Regions from separate parts of the Cytobacillus sp. IB215665 genome, predicted to be linked through region 2. Evidence: riboswitches for the same ligand, from Rfam matches in the RefSeq annotation. Region 2 holds a riboswitch; the other holds the start of a gene.
What was found. A riboswitch is a leader RNA that binds a small molecule or an ion and turns the genes downstream of it on or off. The one in region 2 is predicted to bind thiamine pyrophosphate.

Region 1 (5,037 bases), on a different contig from region 2:
TTGAATAAAAGTTATATTTATCGCCTTTTTATCCAATAGTAATAAAGATGGAAAACTATACATAGGAGGAATTAAGGATGGGTCGTGGTAAACATTTTAATCATAAACGAAAAGGTTATAAAAACACCAAACATAAATTCGGACAAAATGTAGCAGCAAAACATAAAGAAGAAGCAGAATTTGCAATCGAAACAGTAGCTACGAGGAAAGAACGTCCAGTTTCAATTCATGTTGAAAAGGAGTAAGTTTTGTTAGAAATATTCTGTGGAAATAAGAGTATTTAATGAAAGTTCATAGTAAAAACAAGTGAGAAGTAAGCGCTATTCGCTTACTTCTCACTATATAGAAGATTTAGCCGTAAATATTGGACCCTGTTTGCGTAAATTCCTCTGCCTTTTGCTTCATTCCTTCTTCTATCACTTCAGACTCATTTTTACCTTGGTCTTTTGCCATATCTCGAATATCTTGAGATATTCTCATTGAACAAAACTTAGGTCCACACATTGAGCAAAAATGGGCTGTTTTAGCACCTTCGGCAGGCAATGTTTCATCGTGATATTCACGTGCTCGCTCTGGGTCTAACGAAAGGTTAAATTGATCGTGCCACCTAAATTCAAAGCGTGCCTTAGAAAGTGCATCATCTCGTTTTTGAGCACCTGGATGTCCTTTCGCAAGATCTGCTGCATGCGCGGCAATTTTGTAAGCAATAACTCCTTCGCGAACATCTTCTTTGTTCGGTAAGCCTAGGTGTTCTTTAGGTGTTACGTAGCAAAGCATCGCCGTTCCAAACCAGCCAATCATTGCAGCACCTATTGCAGAAGTAATATGGTCATAGCCAGGCGCAATGTCTGTCGTTAATGGTCCTAGTGTGTAAAATGGCGCATCATGACAAACTTCTTGTTGTTTATCCACATTTTCTTTTATAAGATGCATCGGAACATGACCAGGTCCTTCAATCATCACTTGAACATCATGCTTCCAAGCAATTTTCGTTAATTCACCCAATGTTTCCAATTCTGCAAACTGCGCTTCATCATTTGCATCAGCAATGGAACCTGGACGGAGACCATCACCTAAAGAAACTGATATATCATATGTTTTCAAGATTTCACAAATATCTTCAAAATGAGTATATAGAAAGTTTTCTTCATGGTGTGCTAAGCACCACTGCGCTAAAATGGAACCACCTCTAGAAACAATTCCTGTCGTACGCTTTGCAGTCATTGGTATATATCTCAATAGTACCCCTGAATGAATCGTAAAGTAATCTACACCTTGTTCAGCCTGCTCAATTAATGTGTCACGATATACTTCCCACGTTAAGTCTTCTGCAATGCCGTTTACTTTTTCAAGCGCTTGATAAATAGGAACTGTTCCGACTGGAACTGGTGCATTTCTAATAATCCATTCTCTCGTTGTATGTATATTTTTCCCTGTAGACAAATCCATCATCGTATCTGCACCCCAACGAATAGCCCATGTCATTTTTTCTACTTCCTCATCGATGGATGACGAGACGGCGGAATTGCCAATATTCGCATTAATTTTCACATGGAAGTTTTTCCCTATAATCATCGGTTCACTTTCTGGGTGATTAATATTTGCTGGAATGATCGCACGTCCACTAGCTACTTCATCTCGCACAAACTCTGGGCTCATATTTTCACGTATAGCAATAAATTCCATTTCAGGGGTTATTATACCCTTTCTTGCATAGTGCAATTGTGTAACGCATCCACCACTTTTTGCTCGTAGAGGCTGCTTATTAATATGTGGAAACTGTTCAAGGTTTGAACGAGGATCTGATTCTAAATATCCATTATCCTCTGGTTTTATTTCACGGCCTTCATACTGTTCTACATCATTTCGTTTAATAATCCAGTCATCTCGTAGCTTTGGAAGACCCCTTCTTATGTCAACATCATATGCAACGTCTGTATACGGTCCGCTCGTATCGTATACTCTCACAGGCTCATTTTCTTCCTCGCCAAAAGTGCCACTAGTAGGGTGAAGCTCAATTTCTCTCATCGGAACTTTTACGTCAGCTTGATGCCCTTGTACATAAACCTTCTTGCTACATGGAAATGTCATATTTTGTGCAATACTTTCTTTTGTCATTTGAAAATTCCTCCTCAATAATATGAATGAATCAACTGTCAGATAGTCGGTCTGAATAAAGTGTACATATTCCAACTACCTTATGAAGTTGCTAACCCATACCAACTAAAAAAGGGTTCTCAAAATTGAGAACCCTTTTGTTGAAAGTAATTTATGACATAGCTAAAGTAACAATAAGCTGGTCGAATTCTACTTCCCTACGCTGGTATGAGCCAGATCAGGTTCTAAGAGTCAAAGAACTTTAACGCGTTCTTCTCTCAGTCCAAGCTATTGGACCCCCCTAGTAGTGAACATATGTTGTTATCGTTAATACTATAACACAATTAATATTGTTGTGAATAGAGAAAAAAGAAATTATACAATTTATTATTTTTCTTTAAGTTCACTTATCATCGCATTCAATAAATAATCAACTGATTGATGTAGGTTTAACAAACGCTTCCCTTTACCTTCATTATAAAAAACTTGAACAGACAATGTTTGTAAATTTTCAATAGTCGATTCAATTTGCAATGGATAAATATACTTAGGGTTTTGTTCATTAATCCATTGGAAAGCATTGGTTTTCCACATATCAAGAATTTTATTAACTTCATTAGCAAACGGATATACCTCACGATAAAAATCAACTTCAACATGAGTAAGCTCTTTTCTTTGCTCCAGTATACCTATGCATTTATTATTAAATGTCTTTAACATGTTTGTTAATTTTATTAATTTTTCGTAATTTTCCATATTATTTTCTCCAATTAATCTACTTAAGTTCCAATAATATTATATCAATTTAATGGATTGATTGAAAGGATAGCGAGGGAATCTTTTGCTGAACTTCTATGTGGGATTAGAGTGCAATGTCGATGATGTTATGGTCATATATATTTTCTATTTTATGAAGGTTATTGGATATAGTTTTAATATTCCTTTGTTGTTGCTCAACATATACACCTATGTGTTCTTCAACATGATTAACGAGCTTTTGATCTATTAATTCAAGATACTCAAGCAATTCATCAAACACCGAATTCTGCAATTCTTTATTGGTCAATTCCATTTATCTTCTTCCTCCTCGTCAGTATATTTAACTTACATTACAATCATTGAGCTAAACATATCTTCATTTGACTTATACGTTATAGTTTCGTGATGTTAAGCTCTACACCTCCACGATTGACAAAACTAGAAGTAATTCAACAAAGAAAGTCGACAATTTTATATTTGCAACAATTCGACAACGCAGTTCGCATGAAAATAACAGGATTGTTTACACTAATCGTTAGGAGGTGTTTTAGTTGGCCAAAAATAAAAACAAACAGCAGCAAAATACTCGAGAAAATAAAGAGAAAGCAACGGGATATGGTAACCCAAAACTAGAAGGTCCTAATAAACCTGCTACTTAACTTGAAACGAAGATGAGGGCTAGTCTTCCCTCATCTTTATATATTACGAGTGAATCACCTCAAATACATCTCCTCATAGCACAATCTCCAATAGTTTACCTCACTCAAAATATTATAGTTGTAACATTTTTATACGATCATTCGTCTAATTGTTTGAGGCTAAATAACGTGTAAAAAGAAGTTTATCACTTGCCATAACTTAAAAAAACACCTATACTTTTTTTTTAACATCATTATGATGACACTTTGTTAAAATCGTTACAATGTAGTTTTATTATTTGTTATGATAGTTGGTGAAGTTAGGTGAGGAGGATGAATCAGTGATTCGCTATCCGAATGGTAAATTATATAAAGAAAAACAAGATAAAGATACTAATACCGCTAAAAAAGCTTCATACAGTAATCGTGGTATGACTTTGGAAGAGGATATTAATGACTCTAATAATTATTATTTACTACACAATATAGCGGTTATTCACAAAAAGCCAACGCCAGTTCAAATCGTACAAGTTGACTATCCGAAAAGAAGTGCTGCTGTTATTAAAGAAGCGTATTTTAAACAAGCTTCAACTACTGACTATAATGGTATTTACAAAGGTAGGTATATAGATTTTGAAGCTAAAGAAACTAGAAATAAAACATCATTCCCTTTGCAAAACTTTCACGACCATCAAATTAAACATATGCGTGATGTAATAAATCATAACGGATTGTGTTTTGTCATTCTACGATTTACTAAAAATGAGCAGATCTTTCTGCTAGATGCTACCCACCTATTAAGCTTTTGGGACCGTATGAAAAAAGGAGATAGAAAATCAATAACAAAACAAGAGATAGTGGATTTAGGTCATGAAGTCCCGCTCGGCTATAAGCCCCGCATTGACTATCTTAACATATTAGATAATATTTATTTCTCATAACTCTGCTACGAATTATTAAGTTGAAAGGTAGGAATACCACATGGCAAGTCAATCACAGTCAAGAACAGCACGTAAACAAGCTGAACGTAACCATAAAAGTAATCAAAAACCTAAAAAAAGTATCTTTCAATTTTTTAAGAAACTTATTTTAGTATTTTTTTCGTTAGGAATTATTGGCGCTATAGTTGGAGCAATCGCCTTTTATGTAATCATTAAAGATGTACCTCCATTAGATGAACAAGCATTTCAAGCATCGTTCTCTTCAAAGGTATTTGATAAAGATGGCAATGAATTTGCTGAGCTTGGGATAGAGAAACGCACGTATGTAAAATATAACGAAATTCCAACAGTACTTCAAGATGCATTTCTAGCTGTTGAAGACGCTCGTTTTCTTGAACATCATGGAATTGACCCCATTCGAATAGGTGGAGCCGTTCTTGCTAATATTACAGAAGGCTTTGGTGCTGAAGGGGCAAGTACTATTACACAACAAGTTGTCAAAAACTATGTGTTAACACCTGAAAAAAAAATTAGTCGAAAAGTTCAAGAGGCATGGTTAGCATATAAGCTTGAACAAATTAAATCTAAAGAAGAGATATTAG
Region 2 (5,037 bases):
TTGTCGTGAATAACGTTCACTCAACCAATGCTCATTCCTTCCATCGGACTGCTAGCAGTAGCATATCGTTTTTTTGGTATACGCCCCGCCTCATAACCTAACCGTCCTGCATCAATCCCCAGCTTCATTGCTTGTGCCATCTTAACCGGGTCATTTGCACCAGATACTGCTGTATTCAACAATACGCCGTCAGCACCTAACTCCATTGCTAAGCTTGCATCTGTCGGACTACCGATTCCTGCATCTACGATTACTGGAACCGTTGCCTGTTCAATAATAAAGCTTAAATTTAACGGATTGATAATACCTTGTCCAGAGCCAATCGGTGATGCACCTGGCATAATTGCATGACAGCCTAACTCCTGTAATTTTCTTGCTAGTACAACATCATCAGACGTATAAGGCAAGACAATAAAGCCTTCCTCAAGTAATTGTTCAGATGCTTTAAATGTTTCTATTGGGTCTGGTAGCAACGTTTTTGAATCTCCAATTACTTCTACTTTTATCATATCACAAAGACCAGAAGCTTTTGCTAGCTTTGCAATCCGAACAGCTTCTTCAGCAGTTGCTGCGCCAGCCGTATTTGGTAATAACTTATATTTACTAACGTCTAACTGTTCTAAAAAATTAGGTTGACTTTTTTCATAAATATTCATTCTTCGAACTGCAAAAGTTAACACCTCTGTATTCGATACATCAACAGCATCCTTTTGTACTTCAAAACTAGAATATTTACCTGTTCCTAAAAATAAACGTGATGAAAATTCATATGGTCCAATTTTTAACATATTAACCGCCTCCTACAAAATGTACAATCTCAATTCTGTCATTATCATTTACTTGTGTATCTTTATGATCCTGCTTTTGTAAAATAGTAGAGTTTATTTCAACAATAACAATGTTATCCTCAAGCTCGAAGTGGGCGAGTACATCTGATATATTTTCTAAAGTATCAGGTACATCAACCCGATCACCATTAATAAATAACTTCATTCTCACACTCCTTTCTCTAACAACATTGTCTAATCATAGATTGTTATTTTCATATTTTCTAAAACCGTTGTTGATTGGCGTACAACATCCAATCTGTTTACGTAAGCTAGCTGTATATCTCAACAACAAAGCATACGGAAAAAGAACCTACATTTAAAAAACCAAGCATTTAACGATCAATTCGAAAATGCTGCATTAACTCATAATCATGGTCGATTCCTTCAACTAAATCAGCAGTAACTTTGCCAGTTATAGGGGCTAACAAAATCCCATTTCGATAATGCCCTGTAGCTATAATTAAGCCCATCACATGTGGATGCTCCCCTAATAAAGGCATACCATCATGAGTTTGAGGACGAATGCCTGACCATGCTTTTTCAAATTGAGTGTTGATGATTTCTGGTAAAATGATCGAAGCTTTTTCTATTAGACTACAAATGGAACCCGTAGATACTGTCGTATTGAAAGTATTTGGGTACATTGTTGCTCCAATAATTATTCTTCCACCCTTTTTTGGAACTAGGTAACAATGGTGAGAAAAGATTGTTTGTGTTAACAAAGGTTTGTCAGTCTTGACAGATAAACATTCCCCTTTTACCGGATAGCTAGGCAATGACAACCCAGTTTGCTTGATAACCATGTCCGTCCAAGCACCGCTAGCTACAATAACCCTTTCGGAATGGAATTCACCCTCGTTTGTAACAACACCTTGGATTTTATCGTTTTTTATGATTAATGAATAAACATTCGTTTCCTCTTTGATCATAGCTCCTAGCACCCTTGCTGCCCTAAAAAATGCAATCGTTAAATCATAAGCAGACACTTGACCATCTTTAGGTATACTCATAGCTCCTCTGACAATTGAAGACAGTGAAGGTTCATTTGCTCTCACTTCTTCAGATGTTAAATATTCAGTTTGTTCTCCAATATTTTTTTGCAGTTGAATAATTTGTTTTAATTGCTGCTCCTCTTCTTCACTTATTGCAATCTTGAGCATTCCTTTGTTCACATATCCAATATGGACGTTCGATTTGCTTTCTAATTCCTCGATCGTTGTAGGAAACATGCTCCTGCTTTTTTTAGCTAATTGAAACAATGGCCCATCCTCAGTTAATTCCGCTTGAGCTGCTAACATCCCTGCAGCAGCACCAGAAGATTTACTACCTAATTGATCTTTCTCAATGACCAGCACATGGTGCCCTCGCTTTGCTAGATGATAAGCGATTGAACCACCATTTATGCCCCCACCAATAACGATGGCATCATACGTTTTCTTCATGTAATCATCTCTTTCGATAACATTTTTGAATATTCTTTTACTGCTTCTATAGGCGTTTGGGCTAATAATACACCTGACAATACTGCCACTCCATCTACTCCTCTATCTATCAGTTCAGGAATATGAATTGGTTTAATTCCTCCAATGGCGATTAAAGGTATCGATAGCTGTTTTTTAAATTCTTTGACACTATCAACCCCTTTAGCTATCACTCCTTTTTTGGAGGAGGTAGGATAAATATGACCATACATCACATAATCAGCCCCTTGCAGTTCTGCTTCAACAGCCTCTTCTAATGAATGAACAGACTTCCCTATGCGAAGCTTTGGAAATACCCTTTTCACATCGCTTACCGATAAGCTATGATATGCTAGCTGAACACCACCAACTTCAGCAACTGAAGCAACATCAATTCGGTCATTTATGACTATCTTATTAAGTGGTACACTTCGTTGTATTAGTTGATTAATCATTTGATATAAGTCTCTCGCTGACATTTGTTTTTCACGTAAGTGTATAGCAGTTGCAAAAGGATGAATCTCACTAATAATCGAAACAAACGTGTTGATTGATTGTATCCCAGTTGAAACAATATGTAGCTCTTTGTTTGCCATAAGACCTCCTTGTAAATAAATTTAGTCAAGTATTTGAGCTTAGTTTATTCAGCTCTAGACATTACTCCCTAATAAACGGTCGCACATATAAAGATGAGAGATGTACTAACGTAAATTTACTCAGCAATCCAAACAGCTCATCGATATTGAGAATTACCCATATACTATAATTAGTGCCCTATCTCAAAAGACGCGATCGTCAAATAAGAAAATAACAATATTGAAATGTACATGTAGCCTTCAACAGTCATAAACATAAGCAACTAAAAAACCCACTCTTGCGTAAGAGTGGGTTTACATGTATCGAATGCATGAATATTTGACGTTATTAATCCAATTCATGAATAATATGTCTCATACCTAATTCATAAATTAAGCATGAAGACAAAGTCATTATCACATGTTGTCCACTTCCCTACGCTGGTGTCAGCCAGATCAGGTTCAAAGGGTCTGGAAACAAGATTCCATCTCAGTCTTCAATCAGACTCCCCTAGTGTTAATATATTTAGTTAGGCTGTCTCATAGTTCACTACAAAGTTTCCGAAGAGAGCCTTTAGTTATTCCTTTTCATAGTATAACACATGTACTAGATTTCTCAATTAATATATATGACAGTTAAGTGAATAACATGACTCTCAGCTTTTTAAAACGTATAGAATTTTTTATAGTCTTTCGAGAAAAAGAGATACCCTGAAATTTAGTTATATTTGTGTTTAGATCATTTTAAGAAAAGCAACAGTTAATTGAATAACTGCTTTTTCACAAAAGGAATATCATAGCACCTAATTCTCTTTATAACGAAGGAGATTCATAAACCCTGATGAAACTGTGCTAATATAGTAAAAGCAACATATTTCACGAAATAAACAAACTATTCAACTACTACAGCTGTTCCAAATGCTATGATTTCAGATGCACCTGTCATCACATTAGAGGTTTCTAAGCGTAAACATATAATGGCATTCGCCCCTTTACTTTTCGCATCTTCTACCATCCTGCTAATCGCTCGCTGCCGAGCCTCATCCATGACTTCTGTATATTCTTTAATTTCTCCTCCAACAAGTGTCTTAAGCCCTGCCATGATATCTTTACCAATGTGCTTCGTTTGCACAGTATTTCCTCTAACAAATCCTATTAATTGTTTAATCTCTTTCCCTGGGACAAAATCAGTAGTTACTAAGATCATCTTGATCTTCCTCCTTCTTCTCTTTTAAACGGTCAATAAATAACAAAATGAATAACAACAAAAAAATTACAAACGCGCTACCTAAAAGAAGTAGAGCTATTTTCACATTGATAAATAGGTAGACATATCCGAGAAGTTGAAAACAAACAATAATGAAAACTAACACATACTTTGTTTTTGTAATCAAATTGTTCACCACCTCATAGCCCATAAACTCCAAATAAAATACTAATCAAACATAGTACGCACAAACCTATAAAAAAGTTCAAATAAATTTTTAGTGTCAATCCCCCAATGTTTTAAAGCGGTGAAATAGTTGGGAATAGAAAAGGCTACAAACCATTCGTTTATAGCCTACTCAACGTGTTATTCTATTACTTGAATTGTTTCTTCTATATGGTCATGGAGCTCATCTTTTTTCATATGGACAGTCACATTATATTCACCGATTTTTTCAAAGGTTTTTAGCACCTTATATTCTCCTGCATTGCCTTCAATAGCGTCAATATAATCATGCTTTTCCTGTCCGTCCTGCCAAACTTCAAACTGAACCTCAGCTTTAGATAATGAGCTATTATCTACCTGGAGGTGAGCGATTAATGCTACTTCAGTATTTAATTTCACATTATCCATTGACATAAAATGAATTTTGAGCCCTTCCCCATGATTTGCTTCTTCATGCTCGCTAGATTCACTTTCCATGTTCTCATGACTATCTTCATCTTTCATATCCATACTCTCATTTGAGTCATTATTCATTACGCTTTCACTCTCTTGCTGAACATCAGCAGAACCGACTGTTATATCTTCTGTGGGCATTGTATGTAATCCTCTTGCTGTAACGTGTGCTGTAACAGCATAAACACCTGCTTCTGCAAAGGTTTTGTTAATAAAATAAACCCCGTCTCCTTTGAGCTTTCCTTCTACTTCCTCTGATTCCTCTTCACCCATTTTTTTAATTTCAA

Region 1: another riboswitch for thiamine pyrophosphate. It lies ahead of thiC (phosphomethylpyrimidine synthase ThiC); the one in region 2 lies ahead of tenI (thiazole tautomerase TenI).

What each region holds. Positions count from the first base shown of each region.
Region 1 covers NZ_JAXBME010000012.1:99,221-104,257, reverse strand. The annotation lists gene SLH52_RS14920 (hypothetical protein) at 78-245, shown strand; gene thiC (phosphomethylpyrimidine synthase ThiC) at 352-2,118, opposite strand; TPP riboswitch at 2,296-2,410, opposite strand; gene SLH52_RS14910 (DUF1798 family protein) at 2,485-2,853, opposite strand; gene SLH52_RS14905 (hypothetical protein) at 2,960-3,169, opposite strand; gene recU (Holliday junction resolvase RecU) at 3,836-4,435, shown strand; gene SLH52_RS14895 (PBP1A family penicillin-binding protein) at 4,476-5,037, shown strand, end outside.
Region 2 covers NZ_JAXBME010000003.1:409,996-415,032, forward strand. The annotation lists gene SLH52_RS06125 (thiazole biosynthesis adenylyltransferase ThiF) at 1-24, opposite strand, end outside; gene SLH52_RS06130 (thiazole synthase) at 21-788, opposite strand; gene thiS (sulfur carrier protein ThiS) at 790-993, opposite strand; gene thiO (glycine oxidase ThiO) at 1,163-2,272, opposite strand; gene tenI (thiazole tautomerase TenI) at 2,269-2,886, opposite strand; TPP riboswitch at 3,282-3,388, opposite strand; gene SLH52_RS06150 (YbjQ family protein) at 3,758-4,072, opposite strand; gene SLH52_RS06155 (hypothetical protein) at 4,053-4,259, opposite strand; gene SLH52_RS06160 (FixH family protein) at 4,439-5,037, opposite strand, start outside.